DNA from 3 places in the Allobosea sp. FW305-C-101 genome. Region 1 is predicted to be linked to each of the others. Evidence: predicted binding sites of a transcription regulator. Region 1 holds the regulator's gene; each other region holds the start of a gene.
What was found. Region 1 encodes LexA, which represses DNA repair genes until DNA is damaged. Its sites were predicted from a motif close to TGTTCNNNNTGTGTTCNG; they were not measured.
Positions count from the first base shown of each region.

Region 1 (9,636 bases):
AGGACGCGCTGCGGCGGCTCGGCACCGACCATATCGACCTGCTACAACTCCACGCTTTCGATGCCGGCACGCCGGTCGAGGAGGTTCTTTCAACGCTCGACACGCTCGTCCGCGCCGGCAAGCTGCGCCATGTCGGCGTCTCCAACTTCGCCGGCTGGGAACTGATGAAGTCGCTGGCCGCCGCCGAGCGCCATGGTTGGCCACGCTATGTAGCGCATCAGGTCTATTACTCGCTGGTCGGGCGCGACTACGAATGGGAGTTGATGCCGCTCGGCCGCGACCAGGGCGTCGGTGCGCTGGTCTGGAGCCCGCTCGGCTGGGGCCGCCTCACCGGCAAGATCAGGCGCGGCCAGCCGCTACCGGCCGGCAGCCGCCTGCACGAGACCGCCGAATTCGGCCCGCCGGTCGAGGACGAGCAGCTCTACGCCATCGTCGATGTGCTCGATGCGATCGCCGGGGAGACCGGCAAGAGCGTGCCGCAGGTCGCGATCAGCTGGCTGCTGCAGCGCCCGACGGTCTCCTCCGTCATCATCGGCGCCCGCAACGAGCAGCAATTGCGCGATAATCTCGGTGCGGTCGGCTGGAACCTAACGGCCGAGCAGGTCGCGCGCCTCGATGCAGCGAGCGTCCGGACCGCGCCTTACCCGTATTTCCCCTATCGGCGGCAGGCCGGTTTCGCGCGGTTGAATCCGCCGGTGGTCTGATCCGCGCAGCCCGCGCGAAACTTGACCACCCCGCCTCAGAGCGTGCATGACCTCAACCGCATTCACGGGTTCGGCCATGCGCGTTCTGTTGATCGACAACTACGACAGCTTCACCTGGAACCTGGTCCATCTCATCGGTGGGCTGGGCGCCGAGGTCGATGTCTGGCGTAACGACGCGCTCACCGTCGACGCGGCGCTCGCCGGCGATCACGACGCGATCGTGCTCTCGCCCGGCCCCTGCACGCCGAACGAAGCCGGAATCTGCCTCGACGTCATCCGAGAGGGAGCGGGCAAGAAGCCGATCTTCGGCGTCTGCCTCGGCTTGCAGGCCATGGGCCAGGCCTTCGGCGGTGAGGTCGTGCGCGCGCCCCTGCCGATGCACGGCAAGGTCTCGCCGATCCGCCACAAGGCGCGCGGCCTGTTCCGCGGCATCAACGGGCCGCTGCAGGCGACGCGCTATCACTCGCTCGTGGTCGAGCGCGCCTCCTGCCCGGATGTCTTCGACATCGAGGCGGAGAGCGATGACGGCCTGATCATGGCGCTCTCGCACCGGCAGCTGCCGGTCCACGGCGTCCAGTTCCATCCGGAGAGCATTGCCTCCGAGCATGGCGCGACGATCCTGCGGAATTTCCTCGATCTCGCGGAGCGATGGCAGAGCGAACGCGAAGCCTCCGCCCTGACCCTTTCAGCCTGATTCCGCAGAGTTCCCATGGACGATTTCAAACCCTTCATCGCCAAGGTCGCGACCGGCGCGACGCTCTCCCGCGAGGAAGCGCGCGACGCCTTCGACACCATCCTCTCCGGCGAGGTGACGAACGCACAATCGGCCGCCTTCCTGATGGCGCTGCGCGTGCGCGGCGAGACCATCGACGAGATCGCCGGCGCCGTCGGCGCCATGCGCGGCAAGATGCTGCCGGTGAAGGCGCCGCCCGAGGCGATCGACATCGTCGGCACCGGCGGCGATTCCTCCGGCTCCTACAATGTCTCGACGCTGGCCTCGATCATCACCGCCGCCTGCGGCGTGCCGGTCGCCAAGCATGGCAACCGCGCGGCCTCCTCGCGCTCCGGCGCGGCCGACGTGCTGACCGCGCTCGGCGTCAAGGTTGGGCTCGATCCGGCCGCGACCGAGCATTGCATCCGCGAGGCCGGCGTCGGCTTCATGTTCGCGCCGACGCATCACGCCTCGATGCGGCATGTCGCGCCGGTGCGCACCGAGCTTGGCACGCGCACGATCTTCAACCTGCTCGGCCCGCTCTCCAATCCGGCCGGCGCCAAGCGCCAGCTCATCGGCGCCTTCTCCGAGACCTGGCTGGAGCCGATGGTCAAGGTGCTCGCCTCCTTCGGCTCGACCCGCGTCTGGGCCGTGCATGGCTCGGACGGGCTCGACGAGATCACCACGACAGGCCCGACCCGTGTCATCTCGCTGGAGAACGGCAAGATCGAGAGCTTCTCGATCAGCCCGGCCGATGTCGGCCTCCAGCCCGCCAAGCCCGAGGTCCTGCGCGGCGGCACGCCCGAGGAAAACGCGGCGGCGCTGAATGCCGTGCTCGCTGGCGAAAAGACCGGCTTCCGCGACATCGCCGCCTTCAATGCGGCTGCCGCGCTGCTCGTCGCCGGCAAGGCCAAGGATTTGAAGGACGGCTTCGCCCAGGCCACGGCCGCGCTCGATTCCGGCAAGGCCAAGGCGGTGCTCGCCGCGCTCGTCAAAGCCTCGAACGCGTGAGGCCGGCATGACCGATATCCTCGCCAAGATCGAAGCCTATAAGCGCCAGGAGATCGCGGCTGCGAAAGCCGCGGTGCCCCAGGCCGAGATCGAACGCCGCGCGCGCGCAGCCTCCAAGCCGCGCGGCTTTGCTGACGCGCTAGCAAGCAAGCTCGCGCAGGGCACACCGGCTCTGATCGCCGAGATCAAGAAGGCGAGCCCCTCCAAGGGCCTGATCCGCGCCGATTTCGATCCGCCCTCGCTCGCCCGCGCCTATGCGGCCGGCGGTGCGGCCTGTCTCTCGGTCCTGACCGACGCGCCCTCCTTCCAGGGCCAGCCGGACTTCCTGACCGCAGCGCGCGAGGCCGCCGGCCTGCCGGCCTTGCGCAAGGATTTCCTCTACGAGCCCTATCAGGTCTACGAGGCCCGCGCTTGGGGTGCCGATTGCATCCTGATCATCATGGCCGGCGTCGATGACGCCACCGCCAGGGCGCTGAACGAGACCGCTCAAGAACTCGGCATGGATGTCCTCGTCGAGGTCCATGACGATGCCGAGCTCGACCGGGCGCTCAAGCTCGAAAGCCGCCTGCTCGGCATCAACAACCGCGACCTGCGCAGCTTCAATGTCGACCTCGCGGTGACCGAGCGATTGGCGCCGCGTGTGCCGGCTGACCGCATCGTCATCAGCGAGAGCGGCATCTTCACCCATCCCGATATCGCCCGGCTCAACCGGATCGGGGTGAATACCTTCCTCGTCGGCGAGAGCCTGATGCGGCAGGCCGACGTCACCGCCGCGACGCAGGCGCTGCTCACCGGCAAGGCCGTCGCGGCGTGAGCCGGCTTAGCCATCTCGACGCGCAAGGCCAGGCGCATATGGTCGATGTCGGCGGCAAGGCCGAGACGACCCGCATCGCGGTCGCCGAAGGCCAGGTGGTGATGGCGCCGGAGACGATCGCGATCGTGCGTGACGGCAACGCCAAGAAGGGCGACGTGCTCGGCACCGCGCGCCTCGCCGGCATCATGGCGGCCAAGCGCACGCATGAATTGATCCCGCTCTGTCATCCGCTGCTGCTGAGCAAGATCGCCGTCGATCTCGCCATCGACGAGGCCTTGCCGGGCGTGCGCGTGCGCGCGGAAGTCAAGATGAAGGGCCAGACCGGCGTCGAGATGGAGGCGCTCACCGCCGTCTCCGTCGCCTGTCTGACGGTCTATGACATGGTCAAGGCCGTCGACCGGGCGATGCGGATCGAGAATATCCGCTTGCTGCACAAATCCGGCGGCCAGTCCGGCGATTACGAGGCGAAAGCTAGCTGATGGCGCTCACTCCGGTCCCCGTCGCGCGCAAGGCGCTGCTCGACAGCATTCCGGGGCCGACGGGAGCAGAAGCCCTGCCGCTGGCGCAATGCGCCTGGCGGGTGCTCGCCGGCGAGGTCAAGGCGCTCAGGACCCAGCCGCCCTTCGCCAATTCGGCCATGGACGGCTACGCCGTGCGCGGCGACGAGATGGCGGAAGGCGTCTCGCTCTCGGTCATCGGCGAATCCGCCGCCGGCCGGGCTTTCGATGGATCGGTCGGGCCGGGACAGGCCGTGCGCATTTTCACCGGCGCACCGATGCCTGATGGAGCCGACACCATCCTGATGCAGGAAGACGCCGATGGCGTCGACAGCCCAACCATTCGCGTCCGTGTGCCGCCGGCCAAGGGCAAGTTCCTGCGCGCCGCGGGGCTCGACTTCCACGAAGGTGACGTGCTGCTGCAAGCCGGCCGCGTGCTCGACAGCGCGGCGCTCGGGCTTGCCGCCGCGATGGGGCATCCGACCCTGCCGGTTCGACGCAAGCCGTTGGTCGCGATCCTCGCCACCGGGGACGAGTTGGTGGCGCCGGGCGAACCGGTCGGGCGCGACCAGATCGTCGCATCGAACTCGTTTTCGCTGGCCGCCTTGGTCGAGAAGGCCGGCGGCGTCGTACTCGATCTCGGCATCGCCCGCGACGATCATGCCGACCTTGCAGCCAAGATCGCGCAGGCACGCGAGGCCGATGCCGATGTGCTGATCACGCTGGGCGGCGCCTCGGTCGGCGCGCATGACCTCGTGCAGGAGGCGCTGACGCGCGCCGGCATGACCCTCGGCTTCTGGAAGATCGCGATGCGGCCGGGCAAGCCGATGATGACCGGGCGCCTCGGCCGGATGGTCGTGGTCGGACTGCCGGGCAATCCGGTCTCCTCGATCGTCTGCGGCCATCTTTTCGTGCTGCCCTTGATCGAGGCGCTGCTCGGCATCTCGGATGCCGATCGCGACCGCAGCATCCCCGCCATTCTCGGCCGCGACATGCCAGGCAACGACGAGCGCGAGGACTACCTGCGCTCGGAGCTCACGCTGACGCCGGAAGGCTGGGTGGCGACGCCGTTCGACCGGCAGGACTCCTCGATGCTCGGCACGCTGGCACGGGCGCAAGCGTTAACAATCCGTCCGGCCCATGCCGCCCCGACGAAGAAGGGCGATACCTGCCATATCCTGCCCTTGCGGTAGCAGCTTGCAGAACACAAGCAGAACGCGTATGGTGTTCGTGCTTTGTTTCGAATCTGCGCTTTGAGGGGCTGGCGGCGACCATGCTGACACGCAAGCAACACGAACTCCTGCGCTTCATCCAGGAACGCTTGCGCGAGAGCGGTGTCCCACCCTCCTTCGACGAGATGAAGGATGCGCTCGACCTGCGCTCGAAATCCGGCATTCACCGCCTGATCATGGCGCTGGAGGAACGCGGCTTCATCCGCCGCCTGCCGAACCGGGCGCGCGCGCTCGAAGTGATCAAGATGCCGGACGGTCTTGGCGCCCCGCAGCCGCGCCCCCGCTTCAATCCGGCCGTGGTGCAGGGTGGTCTCGGTGCGCAGCCCAGCGTCGCCAAGCCTCGGCCCACAGCCGTCGAGGACGACAGCCGGCATGCCATCGCGATTCCCGTCATGGGCCGCATCGCGGCGGGCACGCCGATCTCGGCGATCCAGAGCCGCAGCCACACCGTCTCGCTGCCGCCCGACATGCTCGGCTCCGGCGAGCATTACGCGCTGGAAGTGCGCGGCGATTCGATGGTCGAGGCCGGCATTCTCGACGGCGATACGGTCGTCATCCGCAGGCAGGACACGGCCAATACCGGCGACATCGTCGTGGCTCTCATCGACGACGAGGAAGCGACGCTGAAGCGCCTGCGCAAGCGTGGTTCCTCGATCGCGCTCGAAGCCGCGAATCCGGCTTACGAGACCCGCGTGCTCGGTCCCGACCGGGTCAAGATCCAGGGCCGCCTCGTCAACCTGATGCGGCGTTACTGAAGACGCTCGACATCGGCATCAGGCTCGCTATCGACGGGCAACGCAGGTTGTACGGCTGGAGACTGACCACCCGGCCGTGCGGCTGATTCCGCCGGGCGCGGCTCGCGCCGGCGGCTCCAGGGGCGTTCGGCGGCATTTGGCTCCGAGATGTGGCTGCTCCACCCGTATGCCGTCCGGTAGAGCGAGGTCGCGCCATCGCGTGATAGCGCCATGCGCTCGACGAGCCTGGCCTTGCAAGCCCCGCTCCATGGGATGGCGGTGACGACGAGATCGGCGCGCAGGCAATCCTCGATGATGGCGAGGCGCTCGCGCGTATAGGCGACCGTGCGCTTGTCGGCTGTCTGCGCGACACACCCCAACCGGTCGCAGCTGACGCCGGTACGCAGCGTCGGATCGTCGGGCGAGCGGCTGTCGCCATCGGCGGCAAGCCATTGCTGCAGGACGAAGCGGCTGGGCTTGCCCGCGATCGCGAGGCGCCCGTCCGGGCCGCGCACGGCCAGCCCCGAGCCGTCGCGCTCGATCAGGATCTCGGGCCGCTCCGGCTTGCCGGCTATGGCAACGCCGAGGATGAGCGGCACGGCCGCCAACCAGCGCCAGGCCGTGGTCCAGAGCGTCAGCCAGAGCAAAGCCACAGCGAAACAGGCCAGCACGCCTGAGCCGAAGGCCGCGACCGTCACGGTGGAATGGTCGATGGTCGCGACCCAATGCGCCACCTTGAGCACGACATCGGAGGCAAGCCCCATCAGGGCCCAGGCCGGCCAGTCCAGCCCGAACGGATAGGCGAGTACGCCGAACACGGCCGCCGGCATCACGAAGAGCGAGACGAAAGGCAGCGCCATGGCGTTGCCGAGCAGGCCGAAGGGGTTGAAGGTCTGGAAATGATAGGCGCCGAAGGGTGCGGTCGCGGCGGTCGCCAGCATGGTGGTGACGAGGATGCCGAGCGCCGCCGTCCAGATCGGCCCGAGCGGCCAGGGCAATGCCGATGGCGGCTCGCTGCGGTCTCGTCTCTCCCAGCGCTCGGCGAAGGCGATCAGCGCCGCAACCGCACCGAAGGACATCTGGAAGCTCGGCCCGAGCAGCGCTTCCGGCTCGCGCAGCAGCACGATCATCGCGGCAAGCGCGAGATTGCGCATGCTCAGCGCCGCGCGATCGACCAGGATCGCGCCGAGCATGACCAGCGTCATGATCAGCGAGCGTTCGGTCGCGACATCGCTGCCCGAGAAGATGCAATAGGCGGTCGCGCCGATCACGGCCGCGACCGCGGCGAGCTTCTTGACCGGCCAGTGCAGCGCGGCCGTCTGCGACAGGGCGAGCAGCGCGCGCACCAGCCAGAAGATCGTGCCGGCGGCGAGGACCATGTGCAGGCCGGAGATCGAGACGATGTGGTAGATGCCGGCGGCACGCAGGTCGTTATTGGTGGCCTCGGTGATCAGGCCGCGCTTGCCGGTGACGAGGGCGGCGGCGATGGCCCCGCCCTGCCCGCCTCCGACCTCGGCGATGCGTTTGGTCAGGGCGTTGCGGGCGCGGTCGATCATCACGTCGATCGCTAAGCGCGTCGGCATCGGATAAGGCGCCGGCACTAGGGCAATCTTGCCGGAAACACTGCCGACGGCGCCGATCCCGCGGAAGAAGGCATCGCGGCCAAAATCATAGCCGCCCGCACGCGCAGGCCCTGGCGGTGGCAGCAGGCGCGCGGTCGCGACGATATGGTCTCCGGCTGCGACCGAGCCCTGCCGGATATTGACGCGGACCCGCTTCGGCCGCTGATCAACGGGCACATTGGCGAGATCGGTCACCAGCACGACGAGCCGCGCGCCGCTGTCGCGCGCCTCGACGCTCTCGACGAAGCCGGTCAGCTTGCCGATGCGCGGCCGATCCAGCATTGGCGCCGCGATATCAGCCGTCCGCCAGGCACCGGCGGCAAAGCCGAGAAAGGCGGCCGCTGCCGCAAGGCAGGCCATCGACGCCACAGGGCGAAAACGCAGGGCGAAGGCAGCCACACCACTCAGGCCCAGGCCGAGCAGCGGCGCCCACAATGCCGGCTCACGATCAGCGGCGAAATAGAGCAGGATGCCGACGCCCATGGCGATGGGCAGCCAGAGGAAGGGCCTGCGCCGTTCGGCTTCCAGCGCGAAGCCTCGCTGCAAGCGGAACCAAAGCTCTCGAAGCAAAGGGCGCAGGCTCGCCGACAGCGGCACGAAAACGCCAAGGCGAGCCGGCAAGGCATCGGCGCGTGCGCCGCGCCGGCCACTCTGCTGCCCCTGCCCCGGCGGTGCCGGCTGCATCGCCCGCTCCTCACCCTGCCGGCGCTGCGATTTGTCCGCTTAACCTTTCCGGCCAAGCCATGTTACAGGGCGCGCGCCGGTTGTCATGTCACGACTTGGCCCCTTTCCCTGTCTTGCCCCGTACGGCCCTGCGCCGCCCGGCCGGAGTTCCCTCCCATGAGCAACGCCGTCGTCACGCGCTTTGCGCCCTCGCCCACCGGTTTCCTCCATATCGGCGGAGCCCGGACCGCGCTGTTCAACTGGCTCTATGCCCGCCGGCAAGGCGGCAAGATGCTGCTGCGCATCGAGGATACCGACCGGGAACGTTCGACCGATGCCGCCATCGCCGCGATTCTCGACGGGCTGGAATGGCTCGGCCTCGATTGGGACGGCCAGACCGTCTACCAGTTCCAGCGCGCCGCCCGGCACCGCGAGGTCGCCGAGCAGATGCTAGCCGCCGGCAAGGCTTATCACTGCTACGCGTCTCAAGCCGAGCTCGAGGAGATGCGCGAGAAGGCGCGCGCCGAGGGCAAGCCGCTGCGCTATGACGGGCGCTGGCGCGACCGCGACCCGGCGACCGCGCCGGAAGGCGTGAAGCCGGTCATCCGCCTCAAGGCGCCGCAGACCGGCGAGACCGTGGTCAATGACGAGGTCCAGGGCCGCGTCGTCTGGCAGAACGAGAATCTCGACGATCTCGTGCTGCTGCGCTCGGACGGCACGCCGACCTATATGCTCGCCGTCGTCGTCGACGACCACGACATGGGCGTGACCCATATCATCCGCGGCGACGACCACCTGACCAACGCTGCCCGCCAGACGCAGATCTACGACGCGCTGGGCTGGGACGTGCCGAGCATGTCGCATATCCCGCTGATCCACGGCGCGGACGGCGCCAAGCTCTCGAAGCGCCATGGCGCGCTCGGCATCGATGCCTATCGCTCGATGGGCTACCTGCCGGCGGCGCTGCGCAACTATCTGGTGCGGCTGGGCTGGAGCCATGGCGACCAGGAGGTCTTCTCCACGCAGGAGATGATCGACGCTTTCAAGCTGTCCTCGATCGGCCGCTCGCCGGCGCGCTTCGACTACGCCAAGCTGGAGAACCTCAACGGGCTCTACATGCGCCAGTCGAGCGACCAGGACCTGCTCGATGCGCTCAAGGTCATCCTGCCGGAGATCGGGCCGGCGCGCGGGCTCGGCGCCACGCTCTCGCCGGAGCTGGAAGCGAAGTTCCTCGCCGCCATGCCCGGCCTCAAGGAGCGCGCCAAGACGCTGATCGAACTGCTCGACAGCGCCTTCTATCTCTATGCCCAGCGCCCGCTCCAGCTCGACGACAAGGCCAAGGGCCTGCTCGACGAAGCCGCCCGCCAGCGCCTGCCGAAGATCGCGGAAAAGCTCGCCGCCGTCGATGACTGGGCGCCGGCCCCGCTGGAAGCGGCGGTTCGCGCCTATGTCGAGGAAAGCGGGTTGAAGCTCGGCCAGGCGGCGCAGCCGCTGCGCGCCGCGCTGACCGGCCGTGCGATGTCGCCGGGCCTGTTCGACGTCATGGCCGTTCTCGGCCGCGAGGAGACGCTGGCGCGGCTCGCCGATCAGGCCGCCTGAGCAGGCGCGAACAAGACCCCCTTGTCATTCCGGGGCTTCGCGTAGCGA
Region 1 covers NZ_JBYSYT010000003.1:376,333-385,968, forward strand. The annotation lists gene AC3WMA_RS16510 (aldo/keto reductase) at 1-704, shown strand, start outside; gene AC3WMA_RS16515 (anthranilate synthase component II) at 751-1,398, shown strand; gene trpD (anthranilate phosphoribosyltransferase) at 1,414-2,427, shown strand; gene trpC (indole-3-glycerol phosphate synthase TrpC) at 2,435-3,241, shown strand; gene moaC (cyclic pyranopterin monophosphate synthase MoaC) at 3,238-3,720, shown strand; gene AC3WMA_RS16535 (molybdopterin molybdotransferase MoeA) at 3,720-4,931, shown strand; gene lexA (transcriptional repressor LexA) at 5,012-5,725, shown strand; gene AC3WMA_RS16545 (ComEC/Rec2 family competence protein) at 5,719-8,010, opposite strand; gene gltX (glutamate--tRNA ligase) at 8,167-9,588, shown strand.

Region 2 (9,636 bases), on a different contig from region 1:
GTCCGAGCACTCACGCGAGCATCCTATCGGATATCCGAGGCATTCTGGCGAGAAACGCTCATCGAAGCCTCGATCTACCGCGAGTGGATGGTGGGTATCGGGCGCCGCTCCGCACCCAGCCGCTTAGCTCATCTGCTCTGCGAGTTCATCACCAAGATGACAGCCATCGGCTTGTCGGACGGAGTGACCTGCAACCTGCCTTTGACGCAGCCGGAAATCGCCGATGCGCTCGGGCTGTCCACGGTTCATATGAACAAGAAGCTCAGGGAGATCCGGGAAGCCAAGCTCATCCGGCTCCGCGCCAATCGACTGACCATTCTGGATTGGAGAGGGCTTTGCGAATTGGCGGATTTCGATCCGGACTATCTGCACCTCCAGCCCGGTGCCGCCAAAATCGCAAGTGCTTGAGGAACAGCTTGGCGCTGGCTGCATTAGGCAGACATGCCTTGCTATTTCTTCCATACCCGCGACGGAGAGAAGCTCGAATTTGACGAGGAAGGCACAGATTTGCCCGATGACCAAAGCGCGCGAAATGCCGCCAAGGAATTGCTCGCCGCGTTGAACCGCGAGAAGCTGCCCAATGGCGACCACATGTCGCTTTCTGTCACCGTACAGAACGCCGAAGGGGCAGAAATCTACATAGCCAGTTTGCGCCTGGATGGCCTGCCGCCGTCGAAGCCAGCCAAGAAGGGTTAGGCCGTCACCTGCGCGCAGCTTCGCTCGGCCAGCGCCAGTTCATGACGGTCAGCGGATAGGTCTATGCGCGTGGTGCACGCAGATGCATTCGCTGCAATGTCATTTGCTGTTGCTCTGCAAGCTTTGATCGGCGCAAAGAGAGAACCCTCACCGGCTGGTTCTCCGCATGCCTATCTCTCAGGCGTTCTTTCAACGCTCGAACGCCCTGCTCCTGGCTGTCGGCATCGCCGTACTGGTCGTCATCGTCGCCACATCTCTCTGGCTGACAACCGCAAGCGAGCGCTATTTCGGCGAAGTGACCGCAGCCCGCGCCGTGCGAAGCGCAACCGCTGACTTGCTGTCTCTCGTGCAGGATGCCGAGACGGGCCAGCGCGGCTACCTGCTGACACGGGACGAAAGCTATCTTGCTCCCTACAGCGCAGCGGCCTCCCGGCTTCCCGACCAACGCGCTCGGCTTGAACGCGCCGCAGCGAGGCTGCCCGAGGTCACTCCCATCCTGCAGCGGGTCAATAGCGAGCTCGACCAGAAGATGGCTGAGCTCGCGGCAACCGTTGAAGCGACGCGCAAGGGCGACACCGAGACCGCGCTGAACCTCGTCCGCAGCGGCGCCGGCAAGCGCCTGATGGACGAATTGCGCGGCGATCTCAGCGCTATTCTCGCAATCTCGGAAAAGGAGCTGCGGGAGGCGATCGACGCCCAGGTCACGGCTGCGACCAGGTTGCGCTGGACCACGATCATCGGCGCGATCCTGATCCTCGCCATGGCCGGCGCGGCGAGCTGGACGATCATCAGCTACACGCGCGAACTGATCGCGGCGCGGCGCGAGGTCGAAACGCTCAATGTCGGGCTGGAAGAACGTGTGCGCGAGCGCACGGATGCGCTCGTCAAGGCGAACGAGGAGGTCCAGCGTTTCGCCTATATCGTGACGCATGACCTGCGCGCGCCGCTGGTGAACATCATGGGCTTCACCAGCGAGCTGGAGGCGATGTTCAAGCCGATCGAGGCCTATGTCGGCGCCGGGGCCACTGCCACGCCGGAGCAGAAGGCGGCGGCCGAGGAGGCGCTGCGCGTCGATGTCGCCGAGGCGATCGGCTTCATCCGTTCGTCGACCCGCAAGATGGATGGGCTCATCAACGCGATCCTCAAGATTTCCCGCGAGGGCCGCCGCGAATTGCGGGCCGAGAGCGTCGATCTGACCGCGCTGATCGAGACGGCTGCAGCGGCCGTCCACCATCAGGCCAGCGCGGAGGAAGGCGGCGGGATCGAGATCGACGCGCAGGTTCCCCGCATCACGAGCGATCGCCTGTCGCTCGACCAGGTCATGGGCAATCTCCTCGACAACGCCATCAAGTACCGGGCGCCGGATCGCCCCATCCGGATCGCCGTCCGCACGCGCCGGGAGCGCCGCGGCTGGGTGAAGATCGAGATCGAGGACAATGGCCGCGGCATCGCGGCGACGGATCACGAGCGCATCTTCGAATTGTTCCGGCGCTCCGGCTCGCAGAATACGGCGGGCGAAGGCATCGGCCTCGCCCATGTCCGCACGATGGTGCGCAATCTCGGTGGCGACATCGCCGTGCGCTCAGAACTTGGAAAGGGCACGACCTTTACCGTGACCCTGCCCCCCAACCTCGCGGCCGACAGACGGAGTGCCGAAGCGTGACCAATGGAAAGCCCGTCTCGATCATCATGATCGAGGACGATGAAGGCCATGCCCGCCTCATCGAGAAGAACATCCGCCGTGCCGGGGTCAGCAACGAGATCATCCCCTTCACCAACGGCACGGATGCGCTGAACTATCTGTTCGGTGCCGATGGCTCCGGCGCCGTCAGCGCCGGCCGCCAGCTCCTCATCCTGCTCGATCTCAACCTGCCCGACATGGGCGGCGTCGCCATCCTCGAGAAGGTGAAGGCGAACGTGCATACCAAGCGCTCGCCGGTGGTCGTACTCACCACGACCGATGACAGCCGCGAGATCCAGCGCTGCTATGACCTGGGCGCCAATGTCTACATCACCAAGCCCGTGGACTATGACGGCTTCGCCAACGCGATCCGCCAGCTCGGGCTGTTCTTCTCCGTCATCCAGGTTCCGGAAACGCCATGACCGGCTTGCGCGGTCGCCGTTGATGCCGAACCGGCCCATCAACGTCCTCTATATCGACGACGACGCCACGCTCGGGCGCCTCGTGCAGCGCATGCTCGCGCGCCACAACTATGTCGTGGAGCATGTCGAGACCGCCGAGGCTGGCCTCGCGCGTGCGGCAGCCGGCGGGATGGACGTCATCATCCTCGATCACGATCTGGGGACCGCTTCAGGGCTCGATGTCCTGGCTGCGCTGTCCACGGACGCGGCTGCTCCCGCAGTCATCTACGTGACCGCTTCCTCGGAGCTGTCGATCGCGGTGACGGCGCTGAAGGCCGGCGCCATGGACTATGTCGTCAAGACGGTCGGCGAGGATTTCGAGGTGCTGCTGCGGGCGGCGCTGGAACATGCCGTCGTCAAGACGCGCCTGACCCGGGCCCGCGAACAGGCCGAGCAGGAAGTCAGGGCGGCGCGCGACCGGGCCGTAACGCTGCTGGCCGAGGTCAATCACCGCGTCGCTAACAGCCTGTCGCTGGTCGGTTCGCTCGTGCGGATGCAGGCCAATTCGGTCGAGGATCCGGGCGCCAAGGCGGCGCTCGCCGAGACGCAGGCGCGCATCACCGCGATCGGCAACCTGCATCGCAGCCTCTACACCTCGGACGATGTTCGTGCCGTCGATCTCGCCGGCTATCTCCGCTCGCTGCTCGACGAATTCGCCCAATCGCTCGCCGGCTCCGGCCAGATGCCGGTGATCCGCTTCAAGGCGGAAGCCGTGCTGGCGAAAACCGACAAGGCGATCTCGATCGGGCTGATCGCGACGGAGCTGGTCACGAACGCGCTGAAATACGCCTATCCGAACGGCCAGGGCGAGGTCCGGGTCAGCCTCTCCAGCGAAGGCGATATCGTCACGCTCAAGGTCGTCGACGACGGGATCGGCTGGACCGGAACCGGCACGATCAGGGGGACCGGCCTCGGCAGCAAGATCGTGCGTGCGATGGCGAAGAGCCTCGCCACCGAACTGCGCTATGCCGATACGGGCGGACGCGGCACGCACGCCGTCATGGAACTGTCCCTCGCCGGCCTGGCACCTCCGGCGTCCGAAGCGGCCTGAACCGCGTCGGGCGCTGATGAGCTATGCGACGCCCGGAAGCCTGCGCAGCGCCGCCTCCAGCGAAGCGAGATTGTAGGGCTTGCGCAGCGTCGCCGCCTCGGCGACGCTGAGGATCGCGAGGTCGTCATAACCGGTCGCGAAGAGGAAGGGCACGCCGAGCTCGCGCAGGCGATTGCCGATCGGCTCGGAGGTTTCGGAGCCGAGATTGACGTCGAGGATCGCGAGATCCGGCGCCGTCCGGCCCAGGAACGACACGGCCTCTGAGACATTCGCGCAGACCTCGACCTGGCTCGCGCCCAAGGTCGCCAGCATGTCCTCGCAATCCATCGCGATGATGAACTGGTCCTCGACCAGCAGCACGCGCCTGCCTTCCAATGGCCGGCCGGGCTTGCCCTTGACCGGCACGGGGGCCTCCTCGGGAGACGCGGCATCCTCCGTCCAGCGGACGAATTTGGCGGGGATGCAGAGCTTCGCCGTGATGCCCTCGGGCTCGAAGGACAGATCGCTTCGCCCGCCGAGATCGTAGGGGATGCTGCGATCGATCAGGATGCTGCCGAAACCCTGGCGGGACGGCGGCCTGACCGGCGGTCCGCCGCGCTCCTGCCAGACGATCTCGCAATCCCCGCCGGCATTGGCGGACCAGTCGACCATGAGTTCGCCGGTCTTGACGGATAGCGCTCCGTATTTGGCGGCGTTGGTGATCAACTCATGGATCACGAGAGCGACCACCGAAAAGGCGCGGGCATCGAGGGCAACGGACGGCCCGCGAACTGTGATCGTGCCGCCGCTCGTCCGATAGGGCGAAGCTTCCGCGTTGACGAGATCGAGCAAGAGCCCGCCACCGCTCGCCCGCATGGCCTGGTCGTGGGCGATGGCAAGCGCCTCGATCCGCCCCTTCAGCGAAGTGACATAGGCCTCGATCGTCGCGCCTTCCGCGAGCGGATGGGCAACGATCGATTTGATCAGGGCGAGGATGTTCTTGACCCGGTGATTGAGCTCCTGATTGAGCATCTTCTGGCGGATTTCGGCCTTGTTCCGCTCGTCAGCCAAGAGTTCGCTCTGGCGCAGCACGACCTCGATCAGGGTCCGACGCGCGGATTCGGCAAGCTCGCGCTCCACCGGCGTCCAGGTCTTGGAGTGACCAGCCACGGTCTCCTTCCAGACGGCGAAGCTCTGCCGTGGCGTCAGGCGGTCGCCATGGGGGCCTGTCGTATAGGTCTTGTTGGGGTCGCCGCCCCATTCGATCGTATGGACCAGTTCCTTGCGGAAGAAGAACAGGTAGTCGCGCGGAAGCTGGGAGAGCGGGATCGCGAGCATACCCGCGAATGCGTCGGCGAAAATGCGTGCTGACGGCAGTGCCTCGGCCAGCGCCGTGGTTGCCCAGATTCGTCTTTCGCAGACCGACCCAGCGAAAGCGGCCAGTTCCTCAGCGAACTCGGCCGGCGGCGCGCTGCCTTCAGCCCGCCACTCGCCATTCACCCAGACGCCGACGCCGTCACTTTCGACGAGGTTGCGGAACTCCGCGAGATGCTGGCCGAGGAAGCCGGAGGCATCGGTGACATGCGCGGCGGACGAGAGCAGGCCGTTGAGGAAATCCCGCGCCTTCTCCGCTGCGAGCAGCATCTGCTTCTGCGTGAGGGCACCGAGCTGGAGCGCGAAGAACTCGCCGAAGATCTCCGCAGCGATCCGGCGGTTCATCGAGAGCGAGCGCGGGCTGTAATGGTGGCAGGCGATCAGGCCCCAGAGTGCGCCATCGACGATGATCGAGACCGACATCGAAGCCGAGACGCCCATGTTGCGCAGATATTCGCAATGGATCGGCGAGACGCTGCGCAGATGCGCATAGGACAGGTCGAGCGGCTCCCCAGCCGCATCGAGCACGGGCGTGATCGGAAAGCGCTCGCCGCTCGAATCCGAGACGACGCGAATCGGGTTGAGGAGATAGAGTTGCCGCGCCTGCTGCGGAATATCGCTTGCCGGGAAATGCTGCCCCATGAAGCTTTCGAGGTCGGGGCGCTTGGCTTCGCTCACGACCTTGCCCGAGCCGTCTGGCGCGAACTGGTAGATCATCACCCGGTCGTATTGCAGCACCGCCCGGAGCAGACGCGCTGCGTTCTTGATCAGCTGGGCCGGCGTCGTCACGTCCGAGAGCCGGCCGACCAGCGTCCGGGCGAATTCGAGCGGCGAGCTCGGCCCGGCCGGAACGCTCTCCTCGAACTCGATGATGGCGTTGCCCTTGAAGGCATGGATCGAAATGTCGAACTCGCGATCGAGCGCCGGAAGGCGGTAGCGGGGCATCAAGCCGGCTCGGGAGGGCACCCCGGAACGGGCGAGTGCATTGCGCATCTCATGCACGACCGGTCCGCCGAGTATCTCTTCGAGCCTGCGGCCGACGAGCTCGAACTCCCCCAGGCCGAGGAAGGCGCTGGCATTGCTGGAATGGCGCCTGATCGTCACCGCCTCGGCATCGCACACGATCATGCAGCCATGCGGCTGGACGCTGCCGGGGATATGGATCGGCTCGCGATCGCAGTTCGTCAGATCAACAGTCGTCATGCGGGGGAGAGTTCTTCCGAGGTGAAGGCCTGGATGGCATGCATGAAGACCGCCCTGCCCGCTTGAGCTGCGGCACCCCATGCCTGCCGGTCGAGCCCTTCAAGCGCGACCAGCAGCGTGCGCCAGCTGTCGAGGGAGCCGGCTTGCGCCGAGAGGTAGCGGGCTCCGTATTCAGGCCCGAATCCCAGAGCGCCGACTCCCATCACCAGCACGCGCGCGCCCAAGGCGGAGCCTTCGAGAACATAGGCAGCTCCCAGGAAGGCAGCCATGTCATTTGACAGATGGAAATGCTCGGCCGCGGGAAGCGGGAGCGCGAGGTCGGCGAGATCCGCCTCCAGCTCCGGCAGAAGTTGGCGCGGCTGCCATGAGGAGGTGCGCGCGGCATCGACATTCAACAACGCCGCCTCGACCGGCGCGCGATGGCGGTACGTCCCCTGCAGGAAGCGGGCATACGCGATGCGGTTCGAAAAAACGCCGACGATGGCATCCAGTTCGCGATGAAGCTCGCTCGTCTCGTCGCGCAGGAAACTTCTGATCTCAATCATTGCATCGGCATCCAGAATCGTTCCGCATCAGCATTGCTATAACCTGATATCGACGGAAACGGCGCTGTTTTCATTGCGGATTTTCCTGTCGCTCCGGTCCGCCCAGCATTCTTATCCAAGGGATTGGCTTGAAACCGGGCCGAGATCGCCTTAAGAACATACAGTGAACAAAAGGAAGAGTGATGGCACAGCTCTCGGTCCTGGAGAAGCTCGAAATCCTCAGCGACGCTGCGAAATACGACGCCTCCTGCGCGTCGAGCAGCACCACGAAACGGGATTCGCGTGATGGAAAGGGGCTGGGCTCCACGACGGGCGCCGGCATCTGCCATTCCTATGCGCCCGATGGCCGCTGCATCTCGCTGCTCAAGATCCTGCTCACGAATTTCTGCAGCTTCGACTGCGTCTTCTGCATCAACCGTTCGTCGAGCAATGTTCGCCGCGCCCGCTTCTCGGTCGAGGAAGTCGTCGCGCTGACCCTGAATTTCTACCGCCGCAATTATATCGAAGGCCTTTTCCTGTCCTCGGGCATCATCCGCTCGGCCGATTACACGATGGCCGAGCTTGTGCGCGTCGCCGAAACGCTGCGCCGGCAGCATGGGTTCCGCGGCTATATCCATCTCAAGCTGATCCCCGGCGCGAGCCGCGATCTGATCGAGCGCGCCGGGCTTTTCGCCGACCGGGTGTCGATCAATGTCGAACTGCCGAGCGAGGCGGCGCTCGCGCGCTTTGCTCCTGAGAAGCAGGCGGGCGAGATCAAGAGCGCGATGGGCGGCCTCAAGCTGAAGATCGATGAGGCGCGCCAGGAGCGCGACAAGAGTGCGAAGGCCCCGGCCTTCTCGCCGGCCGGGCAGAGCACGCAGATGATCGTCGGTGCCGATGGCGCGAGCGATTCCGCCATCCTAAAGCGCAGCGCCTGGCTCTATGGCAGCTTCGGCCTGAAGCGCGTCTATTACTCGGCCTTCAGCCCGATCCCCGATGCCTCCAGCCAGTTGCCGCTCCAGCCGCCGCCGCTGATGCGCGAGCACCGGCTTTATCAGGCCGACTGGCTGACGCGCTTCTATGGATTCGAGACCGAGGAAATCATGGGGCATGGCGAGATGCTCGACCTCGACATCGACCCCAAGCTCGCCTGGGCCTTGCGCGAGCGCGGGCGCTTTCCCGTCGACGTCAACCGGGCCGATCGCGAGACCCTGCTGCGGGTGCCGGGTCTGGGCACGCGCAGCGTCGATCGCATCCTGGCTTCGCGACGGTTCCGCCGGCTCCGGCTTGAAGATGTCGGTCGATTGACGCGCTCGCTCGCGACGATCCGGCATTTCATTCTCGCGGAGGGCTGGCGGCCGGGTAGCGGACTCGACGCGCCGAACCTGCGGGCCCGGCTGAAGCCGCAACCGCGACAATTGACGCTTTTCCCATGATCGCGGCCCGGCTGAACGGGCCTGCCGATTTTGCCGGCTGGCGCCGCGAGGCACGCCGGCTGGCGCTCGCCGGCGTCCAGCCCGAGGCCGTCGCCTGGCTGACGAGCGAGGACGATGCCGGATTGTTCATGATGGAGAATGCCGCCCCGGTCGCGGGCGGAAGTGCCGCCCTGACCGTGTCTCGCCGTTTCATCGAGCTTGCCGAAAACGTCGTCTGTCATCGAGATGCCGGCCGTTTTGTACTGCTGCACCGCCTGCTGCTGCGTTTGCAGGACGAGCCGCGCTTGCTCGACAATGCAGCCGATTCTGACATCGCACGCGCCGAGGCGATGGCCCGCTCGGTGCGCCGCGACCTGCACAAGATGACCGCCTTCGTCCGGTTCCGGGCGGTGTCGGGCGCGGACGAGGACGGCCCGTTCATCGCCTGGTTCGAGCCGGAGCATTTCATCCTCGAACGCGCCGCAAGCTTCTTCACGGGGCGCTTCGGCGGGATGGTCTGGTCGATCATGACGCCGCAGGGGTCATTGCACTGGGACGGCTCGGCCCTCCAACTCGGTCCCGCCGCCAGTAAGGCCGACGCGCCGGACGGCGATGCCATGGAAGCCTATTGGCTCACCTACTACGCCAACATCTTCAATCCGGCCCGCCTGAAGCCGAAGGCGATGAAAAGTGAGATGCCGGTGAAATACTGGCGGAACCTACCCGAGGCCGAATTGATTGTGCCTCTGATCGCAAGCGCCGCCCGGCGAGCAGAGGATATGGTGATGCGCGCCCCGACGCAGCCACCCGAACGACATGTCCGGCAGCTTCGGCATCGGCCCGAGACGGCCGCCGACGATCCCGTGATCACGTCCTGGCAGGATGCGGCCGCTGCCGCGCAACGCTGCCGGCGTTGCGAGCTTCATTGCCACGCCACGCAGACGGTCTTCGGAGAAGGCCCGCTGGATGCATCTATTCTGTTCGTCGGCGAGCAGCCCGGAGACCATGAGGACCTGGCAGGCCGGCCCTTCATCGGACCGGCAGGGCAGGTTTTCGATCGGGCGATGAGGGAGGCCGGTCTCGATCGGGCGCGCGCCTATGTCACCAATGCGGTGAAGCACTTCAAATTCCAGCTGCGCGGCAAGCGCCGCATCCACGAGAGACCCAATGTCGGGGAGATCAAGGCCTGCCGCTTCTGGCTCGATCTCGAACTGCAATTCGTGAAACCCCGGCTTGTCGTTGCCCTCGGCGC
Region 2 covers NZ_JBYSYT010000002.1:168,512-178,147, forward strand. The annotation lists gene AC3WMA_RS08260 (Crp/Fnr family transcriptional regulator) at 1-408, shown strand, start outside; gene AC3WMA_RS08265 (DUF6894 family protein) at 442-696, shown strand; gene AC3WMA_RS08270 (sensor histidine kinase) at 863-2,359, shown strand; gene AC3WMA_RS08275 (response regulator) at 2,386-2,799, shown strand; gene AC3WMA_RS08280 (histidine kinase dimerization/phosphoacceptor domain -containing protein) at 2,822-3,889, shown strand; gene AC3WMA_RS08285 (HWE histidine kinase domain-containing protein) at 3,911-6,445, opposite strand; gene AC3WMA_RS08290 (biliverdin-producing heme oxygenase) at 6,442-6,990, opposite strand; gene AC3WMA_RS08295 (putative DNA modification/repair radical SAM protein) at 7,173-8,405, shown strand; gene AC3WMA_RS08300 (UdgX family uracil-DNA binding protein) at 8,402-9,636, shown strand, end outside.
Region 2: a site for LexA is predicted at 7,143-7,160, ahead of AC3WMA_RS08295 (putative DNA modification/repair radical SAM protein). Genes of this name have one in related genera too.

Region 3 (9,636 bases), on a different contig from region 1:
GATGTCTCGCGGTGGAAATCGGCGGGCATGGCGGGGTTATGCAGCAGGCCGGGACGTTGGGCCAGAGCGGCGGGAGCGCGCTCCACCGCTATGCTCTTACCCGACCCAATAGATGCGGGAACCGCGGGAACCCCTCTCCTTACAGGAGAGGGGTTCCCGCGGTTGATTGATCTGCGGCAGCCATCTGGTGAAGGAGATTCTCGGGTCTGCGCTTCGCTGCGCCCGAGAATGACGGCTGACCCAGCGCCTCAAAACAAGCTCAGCTGCGCCTTCTCCTTCTCCGGCTTCACGAAGAGATCCGTCCGCAGCCGGCGCCGGGTTGTATTGAAGCCGATGCGCTCGGCCGCCATCTCGAAGCGCCGGCCGATCATCCAGGCATAGGGGCCGGAGCCGACCATGCGTTGGCCCCATTGCGAATCGTAGTCCTTGCCGCCGCGCGTCGAGCGGATCAGCGACATCACATGCCGGAGCTTGTCGGGATGATGCGTCAGCAGCCATTCCTGCACGATATCGCGGACCTCGAGCGGCAGCCTGAGCAGGACATAGCCGGCCTCCTGGGCGCCCGCCGCCTTGGCCGAATCGAGGATGCGCTCGATCTCATGCTCGTTGATCGCCGGGATGATCGGCGCGACCAGCACCGTGACCGGGATGCCAGCCTCCGAGAGCTTGCGGATCGTCTCCAGGCGTTTGGCGGGGGAGGCGGCGCGCGGTTCCATGCCGCGCGCGGTCTTGGGATCGAGCGTCGTCACCGAGAGCGCGACCTTGACCAGCCCCTTTTCCGCCATCGGCGCGAGGATATCGATGTCGCGCTGGACCAGCGCCGATTTCGTGACGATGCCGACGGGATGGTTGAACTTGGCCAGCACCTCCAGGATCTGCCGCATGATCCGGAGCTTCTTCTCGATCGGCTGATAGGCATCGGTATTGGTGCCGATCGCGATGGTGCGCGGCTGGTAGGAGGGCGATGAGAGCTCCTTCTCCAGCAGCGCCGCCGCATCCGGCTTGGCCGTCAGCTTGCTCTCGAAGTCGAGCCCGGGCGACAGGCCGAGATAGGCATGGCTCGGCCGGGCGAAGCAGTAGACGCAGCCATGCTCGCAGCCGCGATAGGGATTGATCGAACGGTCGAAGGAGATGTCCGGCGAGTCGTTGCGCGTGATGATGGTGCGCGCCTTCTCATAGGCGATCTCGGTCGAGAACGGCGGCAGCTCCTCCAGCGAGCCCCAGCCGTCATCCTCGGTGACGCGCTGCTCCGTCTCGTAGCGTCCGCCCGGATTGATCGTGGCGCCGCGCCCGCGCCGCCTGTCGGGATCGATGCGGTGGCCGGCATAGGCCATAGGGTCAGCCGGCGCGACGATCGGAGCGGAAACACTCGGCTCCCTGTCCGCCCGCCGCAGGGGCTGGGCTGCCGGGAAGGGCCGTGAGGTGGGTCTGGCCTGGGGCATGGTTTCGAACCGGGTCGCGCGCCGGGAATCGACGCATTCTGGTCTCACGTAGAGTGAACATATAGAGAACAAAAGGCAAGTGGCGGGATTGTGGCATGCTGCGTTGCGGCATAGGATTTCGCTCATGCTCACAGCCGTGATCCGCAGCGATGGTTCCCAGCAGGCGCTCGCAGCGACCCTTGCCGTCCTCATCCCGGCGGTGGCGGAGGGCTTTCTCGGCCATGCGGTGATCGTCGACACCATCGGTTCGCCCGAGACCGAGCGCGCCGCTGATGCGACGGGCGCCCGTTATCTGCGCGCGAGCAATGGCAGCGCTTGGCGCGATGGCGCGGCCGGTGCGCGGGGCGAGCGTATCGTCCTGTTCGATGCCGGCGACGTGCCGCAGGCCCATTGGGTGCAGGCCGTGGAGCGCCATCTGCTGGTCGCGGCGGCGAAGCCGGCCCTGATTCCGGCAAGCGGGATTGCCGCATCCCTGCGCGAGCGGCTGGCTTTCTCCTTGGGCGGGCGTGGCCTTGGGCCCGGCCTCGTCATGCTCCGCGCGGCGGCAGCGGCCGGCCGAATCGACCGGGCACCGCTGCGGTTGCCGGTCCTGCGGGAACGGGCCGGCTAAGCCGTTCGCACGCTCCTTAATGTCATCGGCTGGTCATGCTTCGGGCGCATGGCAGATCGCGTTTCGCATCGGAACTTGTGCAATGCAGCATAAGTTCATATGTTGACGGTTGCCCAAAGCACCTCCCTCAGACCTTCGAAAGGAGAGACCCATGCTTGACCGGCACGATTCCTGTTCAGCGTTTGAAGCCGAGCGCGAAGAGGACAAACGCGAGGAACAGCAAGAGGACGAGGATACGTTCTCGCCTCGCGTGCATCAGGAAGGATTCTGGAGCTGAAGGCTCCATGAAAACGAAGCGGAGGGCTGGATGCAGCCCTCCGCGCAGCATGTGAACGTCGCGGGCCCTGTTCGGGCCCGTTCTGTTTTGCGAGCTCGCCCGGTTACCACCGGTTGGAATGAGGACGGCGATAGCCGTAAGGCGGCAGGTTGCCGGGACGCCGCCGGTAGTTGGGATCCCGGTCGTAACCGCGATTGTCGTAGCCGCCGCCGTAGCCGCGCCCTCCGCTGCGGCCAAAGCGCCGCTGCTCTTCCATGTTCTGCTGGATGGTCATCATCCGCTCGCGCCTGGCGGCGCTGGCGGTGAAGGCTATCGGCTGTCCATCGAGCCGCCCGGCGGTCGCCGCCGGAAGCGCCTCGCTCACGGAGGATGCGGACGCAGCCGGCGCCATCATGGTTGCGCCGGCGGCAAGCAGCACCGCGGCGATCAGCAAACGGCACATGAGAGGTCTCCTGTAACTTATGCGGCAGGGCCCATCTCGACGAAAGATAGAGCGTGTGCCGCCCTAGACCGGGTTCCGGAACGTGTCGCAGCGCTGCATCGAGCCGGACTGGAAGCCGACATTGAACCATTTCGTGCGCTGGGCGGACGAGCCGTGCGTGAAGGAATCGGGCACGACCACGCCCTGCGAGGCCTGCTGCAGCTTGTCGTCGCCGATCGCCGCAGCCGAACGCAGCGCTTCCTCGATATCGCCCTGGTCGAGCCGGCCCATCGCCTGGATGTTATGAGCCCAGACCCCGGCGAAGCAGTCCGCCTGCAATTCGATCCTGACCGAGATCGCATTCGCGTCGCGCTCCGAGGAGCGCTCGCGCAGCTGGTTGGCCTTGGGCAGGATGCCGAGCAGGTTCTGGATGTGGTGGCCGACCTCGTGGCCGACGACATAGGCATAGGCGAAGTCGCCGCCGCCGCCGAGCTTGCGCTGCATCTCCTGGAAGAAGGAGGTGTCGAGATAGACCTTCTTGTCGGCCGGGCAATAGAACGGCCCCATTGCCGCCTGCGCCGTGCCGCAGCCCGAGCGGTCGACGCCCGAGAACAGCACGAGGCGCGGCGGCTGGTAGCGGATATTGGCCTGCTGCGGCAGGATCTTCGACCAGATATCCTCGTTCTGCGCCAGCACGGCCGAGACGAAACGGCCCATCTCGTCCTGCGGCGGGCCGGAGGAGCGGCGTGTCTCCTGCGTCTGCGGGCGCCCGCCGATGCCGCCGATCAGTTCGGCTCCGCCGATGAGCAGGCGCGGGTCGATGCCGAGCGCCCAGCCGAGCAGGCCCAGCACCACCATCGTGCCGATGCCGACGCCGCCGCGACCGCCGGGCATGCCGGCGAAACCGCCGCCGCTGCCGCGCCTGTCCTCGAGATTTTCGGACTGGCGGTAATCTTCCCACTGCATGAAGGCGTCCCCGACGAAGCGTCCCCGCAATCTCGCTGGGAGAGGCAGGGAACTCAAGTCGTCTTTGCAAGCTGCTCCTGAACGCCGGCTGACCGCGTCGGTTCCTGAGAGCCTCCATCGAGACCCCTCCGGGTCTTGTTGGAGGCTCTCAGTGGTAGCCGCTATCGGCCCGGACCTTGCCGCGGAAGGTCCAGTACACGAAGGCCGTGTAGAACAGGATCATCGGCAGCAGGAAGGCGACGCCGATCAGCACGAAGATATGGGAGGACGGCGCGGCGGCGGCATCCCAGATCGTGACCGAGGGCGGCACGAGATAGGGGAAGTTCGAGATCGACAGCCCGAGGAAGCAGAGCAGGAAGATCGCGATGGTGAAGGCGAAGGGCGTGAATTCATGCGCGCCGTGGAGCCGCTTCCAGGCCATGTAGCCGCAGAACGCCGTCAGCACCGGGAAGGGCCAGAGCAGGGCGAGATTGCCCGGCGTGAACCAGCGCTCGGCAATGCGCGGATGGGCGAGCGGCGTCCACAGCGAAACCAGCGCGGCGAAGCCCATCAGCGCGAGCAGCAGCGTCCTGGCCTGTCGGCGCGCCCGCTCCGCGACCGGGCCTTCGGTCTTGAAGATCAGCCAGGTCGCGCCGAGCAGGGCATAGCCCACCACGACGCCGATGCCGCACATCACGGTGAAGGGAGTCAGCCAGTCGAACGGGCCCCCCGCGAACTGGCCGTTCGCGACCGTGATGCCTTGGATCAGCCCGCCAAGGATGAGCCCCTGCGAGAAGGCGGCGACGGTGGAGCCGAGCCAGAACGCGAGGTCCCAGCGGTGGTGATGCGGCTTGGCGACCCAGCGGAACTCGAAGGCGACACCACGGAAGATCAGCGCCAGCAGCATCAGGATCACCGGGATGTAGAAGGCCGGCATGATGATGGCATAGGCCTGCGGGAAGGCGACCCAGAGCCCGCCGCCGCCCAGTACCAGCCAGGTCTCGTTGCCGTCCCAGAACGGCGCGACCGAATTCATCATCTGGTCGCGCTCGCCCTCGTCCTTCGTCGTCGGGAACAGGATGGCGATGCCGAGGTCGAAGCCATCGAGCACCACATATAGCATCACGGCGGTGCCGATCAGACCGGCCCAGATCACGGGGAGATACCATTCCATGGGTCGTCTCCTCAGATCGCGGGCTGGATCTTGTCATCGCCGGGCTTGCCGTCGCCGAAGATCGCGGCGGCCTCCCCCTGCGCCGCCTTGAGCGGGCGCTGCGATGGCTGCTCGGGCGCATCCTCGCCGGATATCTCGTCCGGCCCCTTGTCGATCAGGCGGTTGATCAGCAGGATTCCGGCCGTGAAGACGACGGAGTAGACGCAGACGAACAGCGCAAGCGAGATCGCGACCTGCAGCGTCGTGACCGGTGAGATCGCGTCTGCGGAGCGGATGATGCCTGTCGCCAGCCAGGGCTGGCGCCCGACCTCGGTCACGAACCAGCCGGAGAGGATGGCGATGAAACCGGCCGGCCAGGTGTATTGCGCGAGCCAGAGCCAGCGCCGCGATTCGAAGACGGTGCCCTTGCGCCAGAGCCAGGCGCCGACCCAACCGAACAGGATCATCAGCACGCCGATCCCGACCATCGCCCGGAAGGCAAAGAAGGGGATGAGCACGGGCGGCCGGTCCTCGATCTTGAAGTCCTTCAGGCTCGGGAACAGTGCGTTCATGCTGCCGTGGGTGACGAGGCTGGCGACGCCGGGGATCGAGATCTCGAAGCGATTGAGCTCGGCCTTCTCGTCCGGCCAGGCGAAGAGCACGAGCGCGCCGGGCTTCGACGAATCCCAGTGAGCCTCGATCGCGGCGAGCTTGGCCGGCTGGTAGGTCGCGGTATCGCGGCCATGGAAGTCGCCGATCACCGCCTGCAGCGGCGCGGTGAGCGCGATCATCAGGATCGCCATCCGCACCATCGTCTTGGCCGATTCGGTGCGGTGCCCGGCGAGCAGGTGGCGCGCCCCGGTCGCGAGCACGACAAAGGCGGTCGTGAGATAGGCGGCCGTCATCATATGGGCGAAGCGTAAGGGGAAGGTCGGGTTGAAGACGATCTTCATCCAGTCGACGGGATAGGCGATGCCGTCGCGTACTTCGTGCCCGGCCGGATACTGCATCCAGCTATTGGCCGAGAGGATCCAGAAGCCGGAGAGCGCCGTGCCGCCCGCGACGATGACGGCGGAGAGAAAGTGCAGCCAGGGCGGCACGCGCTTCCAGCCGAACAGCATCACGCCGAGGAAGGAGGCCTCGAGGAAGAAGGCCGAAAGCACCTCGTAGCCGATCAGAGGCCCGATGACGTTGCCGACCGCCGTCGAGAACCGGCTCCAGTTGGTGCCGAACTGGTAGGACAGCACGATGCCGGAAACCACGCCCATCGCGAAGGAGACCGCGAAGATCTTGGTCCAGAAGCGCGCGAGCAGATGGAATTTCGCATCGCCCGTCTTCAGCCACAGCCCGAGCAGCGTCGCGATATAGGCCGAAAGCCCGATCGTGAAGGCGGGAAAGACGATGTGGAAGGAAACCGTGAAGGCGAACTGGATGCGTGAGAGCAGAAATGCATCGATGACCATCGCAGAACTCCGTCGGCCACGCCATCAAGGCGCTGGGGAACGCCCGCTTGGGCGCTTCTGGATGTGATCTAATGTAACTCTGCCTTGCGCCGCCCCTGCGCGCAACGTCGCTGCGTCAATTCTTCCCGTCGAGCGCCGCCTTCAGCGCGCGCAGGTCGCGCCAGGCGAGGCGCTTGTCGAGCGGGCGCCGAAGCAGATAGGCCGGGTGCAGCGTCGCGATCGCCCGGATGCGTCGCGCGCCGGTGTCGTATTCCACCCATTTTCCGCGCGAGCGCAGGATGCCGGTGAACCCGAGCAGACCTTGCGCCGAGGGGCCGCCGACGCAGACCAGGATATCGGGGTCGGCAAGCTCGATCTGGCGCTGGATGAAGGGCAGGCAGATCGCGACCTCCTGCGGCGTCGGCGTGCGGTTGCCCGGCGGCCTCCAGGGCAGCATGTTGGCGATATAGACGTCGTCTTTCCGGCTCAGCCCGATCGCTGCCAGCATGCGATCGAGCAACTGGCCGGAGCGTCCGACGAAGGGCAGGCCGATCCGGTCCTCATCGGCGCCGGGTGCCTCGCCAACCATCATCACGCGGCCTTCCGGATTGCCGTCGGCGAAGACCAGGTTCTTGGCGGTGGCCTTCAGCGCGCAGCCTTCGAACCCGGCGAGCGCGGTCTTCAGCTCGTCGAGCGTGCGGGCCTCTCGCGCCAATGCCTTCGCGCTGACCGTCGCGTCGTCCGGAGCCGTCGCAGCCGCTGCCATAGGCCGCACCGGAGCCGCAGGCCGGCCGGGCAGGGGGCGCAGGCGCGGCTGGCCGTTGCCGCCGGCGGGAACCGGATCGGCGAAATGGTTGCGCGGTGTCTCGTCGAGCGCCTCGGTCACGCCCATCTCGGCGTACCAGCTCAGCAACTCATAGGGATCGGGCGCGTCGGGGCCGACTGCATCGGACAGGCTCATAGGGGTATCCTATACCCTGCAAGGCCGCTTCGCGAGCCGACGCAGTTGCAAAATGGAACGCACGCTTGGATAGAGGGGTTCCAGACTGGACGAAAGCCGGCATTGAACGACCCGGCGAAATAGTTCATATATAAACTATCAAGCGGCGCGGTTGCTGAGGCGGAGGGCAGGATGGATCTCAAGGAAGCGCAGAGCGAACCGCGCGAGAGCATGGACTATGACGTCGTCATCGTCGGCGCGGGTCCTGCTGGCCTGGCCGCCGCGATCCGGCTGAAGCAGCTCGACGAGAACCTTACCGTCGTCGTGGTCGAGAAGGGCGCCGAGGTCGGCGCCCATATCCTCTCCGGCGCGGTCATCGATCCGATCGGCCTCGACAAGCTGGTGCCGGACTGGCGCGAGGATCCCGATCGCCCCCTGACCACCGAGGTCAAGGAAGACATCTTCTATTTCCTGACGCAGCCGAACGGCATCCGCCTGCCGAATTTCGGCATGCCCTCGCTGATGAACAACCACGGCAATTTCGTCGGCTCGCTCGGGCTGGTCGCGAAGTTCCTGGGCGCGCGGGCCGAGGCGCTCGGCGTCGAGATCTATCCGGGCTTCGCCGCTGCCGAACTGCTCTTCAACGAGGATGGCTCGGTCGCCGGCATCGCCACCGGCGACATGGGCATCGCCAAGGACGGCACGGTCTCCGAGCGCTTCACCCGCGGCATGGAACTGCGCGGCCGCTACACGCTGCTGGGCGAGGGCGCGCGCGGCTCGCTCTCGAAGATCGCGATCAGGAAGTTTGCCCTCGACGAGGGCCGCGAGCCCCAGAAATACGGCATCGGCCTGAAGGAGCTCTGGCAGGTGAAGCCGGAGAAGTTCCACAAGGGCCGCGTCCAGCACTCCTTCGGCTGGCCGCTCGACAACAAGACCGGCGGCGGCTCGTTCCTCTACCATTTCGACGATAATCTCGTCTCCGTCGGCTTCGTCGTGCATCTGAACTACCAGAACCCGACGCTCTCGCCCTTCGACGAGTTCCAGCGCTTCAAGACCCATCCGCTGATCCGCGACACCTTCGAGGGCGCCAAGCGCATCGCCTATGGCTCCCGCGCCATCACCGAGGGCGGCTTCCAGTCGGTGCCGAAGCTGACCTTCCCGGGCGGTGCGCTGATCGGCTGCGCGGCCGGCTTCGTCAACGTTCCCCGCATCAAGGGTAGCCACAACGCCATTCTGTCGGGCATGCTCGCAGCGGAGAAGCTGGTGCCGGCATTGCAGGCCGGGCGCCAGCATGACGAGGTCGTCGAGATCGAGACGAGCTGGCGCGACAGCGCTATCGGCAAGGACCTGAAGCGCGTCCGCAACGTCAAGCCGCTCTGGTCCAAGTTCGGCACCTTCCTCGGCATCGGGCTCGGCGGCATCGACATGTGGCTGAACCAGCTCTTCGGCTGGTCGCCTTTCGGCACGCTCAAGCACGGCAAGCCGGATTTCGCGACGCTGAAGCCGCTCGCCGAGGTCACGCCGATCACCTATCCGAAGCCGGACGGCAAGATCTCCTTCGACAAGCTGTCCTCGGTCTTCCTGTCCTCGACCAATCACGAGGAAGACCAGCCGGCGCATCTCAAGCTGACCGACCCGTCGGTTCCGATCTCGCAGAACCTGCCGCTCTATGGTGAGCCGGCGCGGCTCTATTGCCCGGCGGGCGTCTACGAGGTCGTCTACGAAAATGCGGAGACGAAGACCAATCCGCGCTTCGTGATCAACGCGCAGAACTGCGTCCACTGCAAGACCTGCGACATCAAGGACCCCGCCCAGAACATCACCTGGACGGTGCCGGAAGGTGGCGGCGGCCCCGGCTACGCGAATATGTGATCGCCGCGATTTACTTGCCTGACGAATCAAAAAGGGCGCGCCTGCCGGCGCGCCCTTTGTCGTTAAAACCGGTCTGATCAGCCCTTGCGGACGATCGGAGCAACCGGCTTGGTCTCTTCCTTGGCGCAGCCGGCGACGAAGCCGCCGAGAAGCGCGACGGCGGCAACGCTCAGAATGATCTTCTTCATTGGAATAGTCCCAGTGGAATCGCTGCGGGAACCGCAAGCGAGCCGAATATAGACACGATATCCTTTGCGGATGATTGCCGTTTTCTTGTGCCGGCCGCTTCGTCACCGGGATTCCACCAGGTGTTGCGCAGCTGCTACGAAACCGCCGCATTCATGGGGAGGCCGGCTTGCCCGCCCGCCCGGAAACCGCCATCTTGGCGGCCTACGCGAAGCGATCACGGTCCGCTTGAAGAGTGCGCCCCGAGATGGTGAGGCTGCGGGCCGAGGGAGAATGGCAGTCGTGACATTATTGAAGAAGGTTCGTGCCTCCGGCACGGCTGCTGCGTTGTCGCTGTTGATGTTCCTG
Region 3 covers NZ_JBYSYT010000001.1:1,005,621-1,015,256, reverse strand. The annotation lists gene rnhB (ribonuclease HII) at 1-29, opposite strand, end outside; gene AC3WMA_RS04815 (PA0069 family radical SAM protein) at 249-1,334, opposite strand; gene AC3WMA_RS04810 (hypothetical protein) at 1,567-2,052, shown strand; gene AC3WMA_RS04805 (hypothetical protein) at 2,204-2,329, shown strand; gene AC3WMA_RS04800 (hypothetical protein) at 2,433-2,771, opposite strand; gene ypfJ (KPN_02809 family neutral zinc metallopeptidase) at 2,835-3,716, opposite strand; gene cydB (cytochrome d ubiquinol oxidase subunit II) at 3,865-4,869, opposite strand; gene AC3WMA_RS04785 (cytochrome ubiquinol oxidase subunit I) at 4,881-6,311, opposite strand; gene AC3WMA_RS04780 (uracil-DNA glycosylase) at 6,427-7,251, opposite strand; gene AC3WMA_RS04775 (electron transfer flavoprotein-ubiquinone oxidoreductase) at 7,423-9,102, shown strand; gene AC3WMA_RS04770 (tetratricopeptide repeat protein) at 9,571-9,636, shown strand, end outside.
Region 3: a site for LexA is predicted at 1,496-1,513, ahead of AC3WMA_RS04815 (PA0069 family radical SAM protein). Genes of this name have one in related genera too.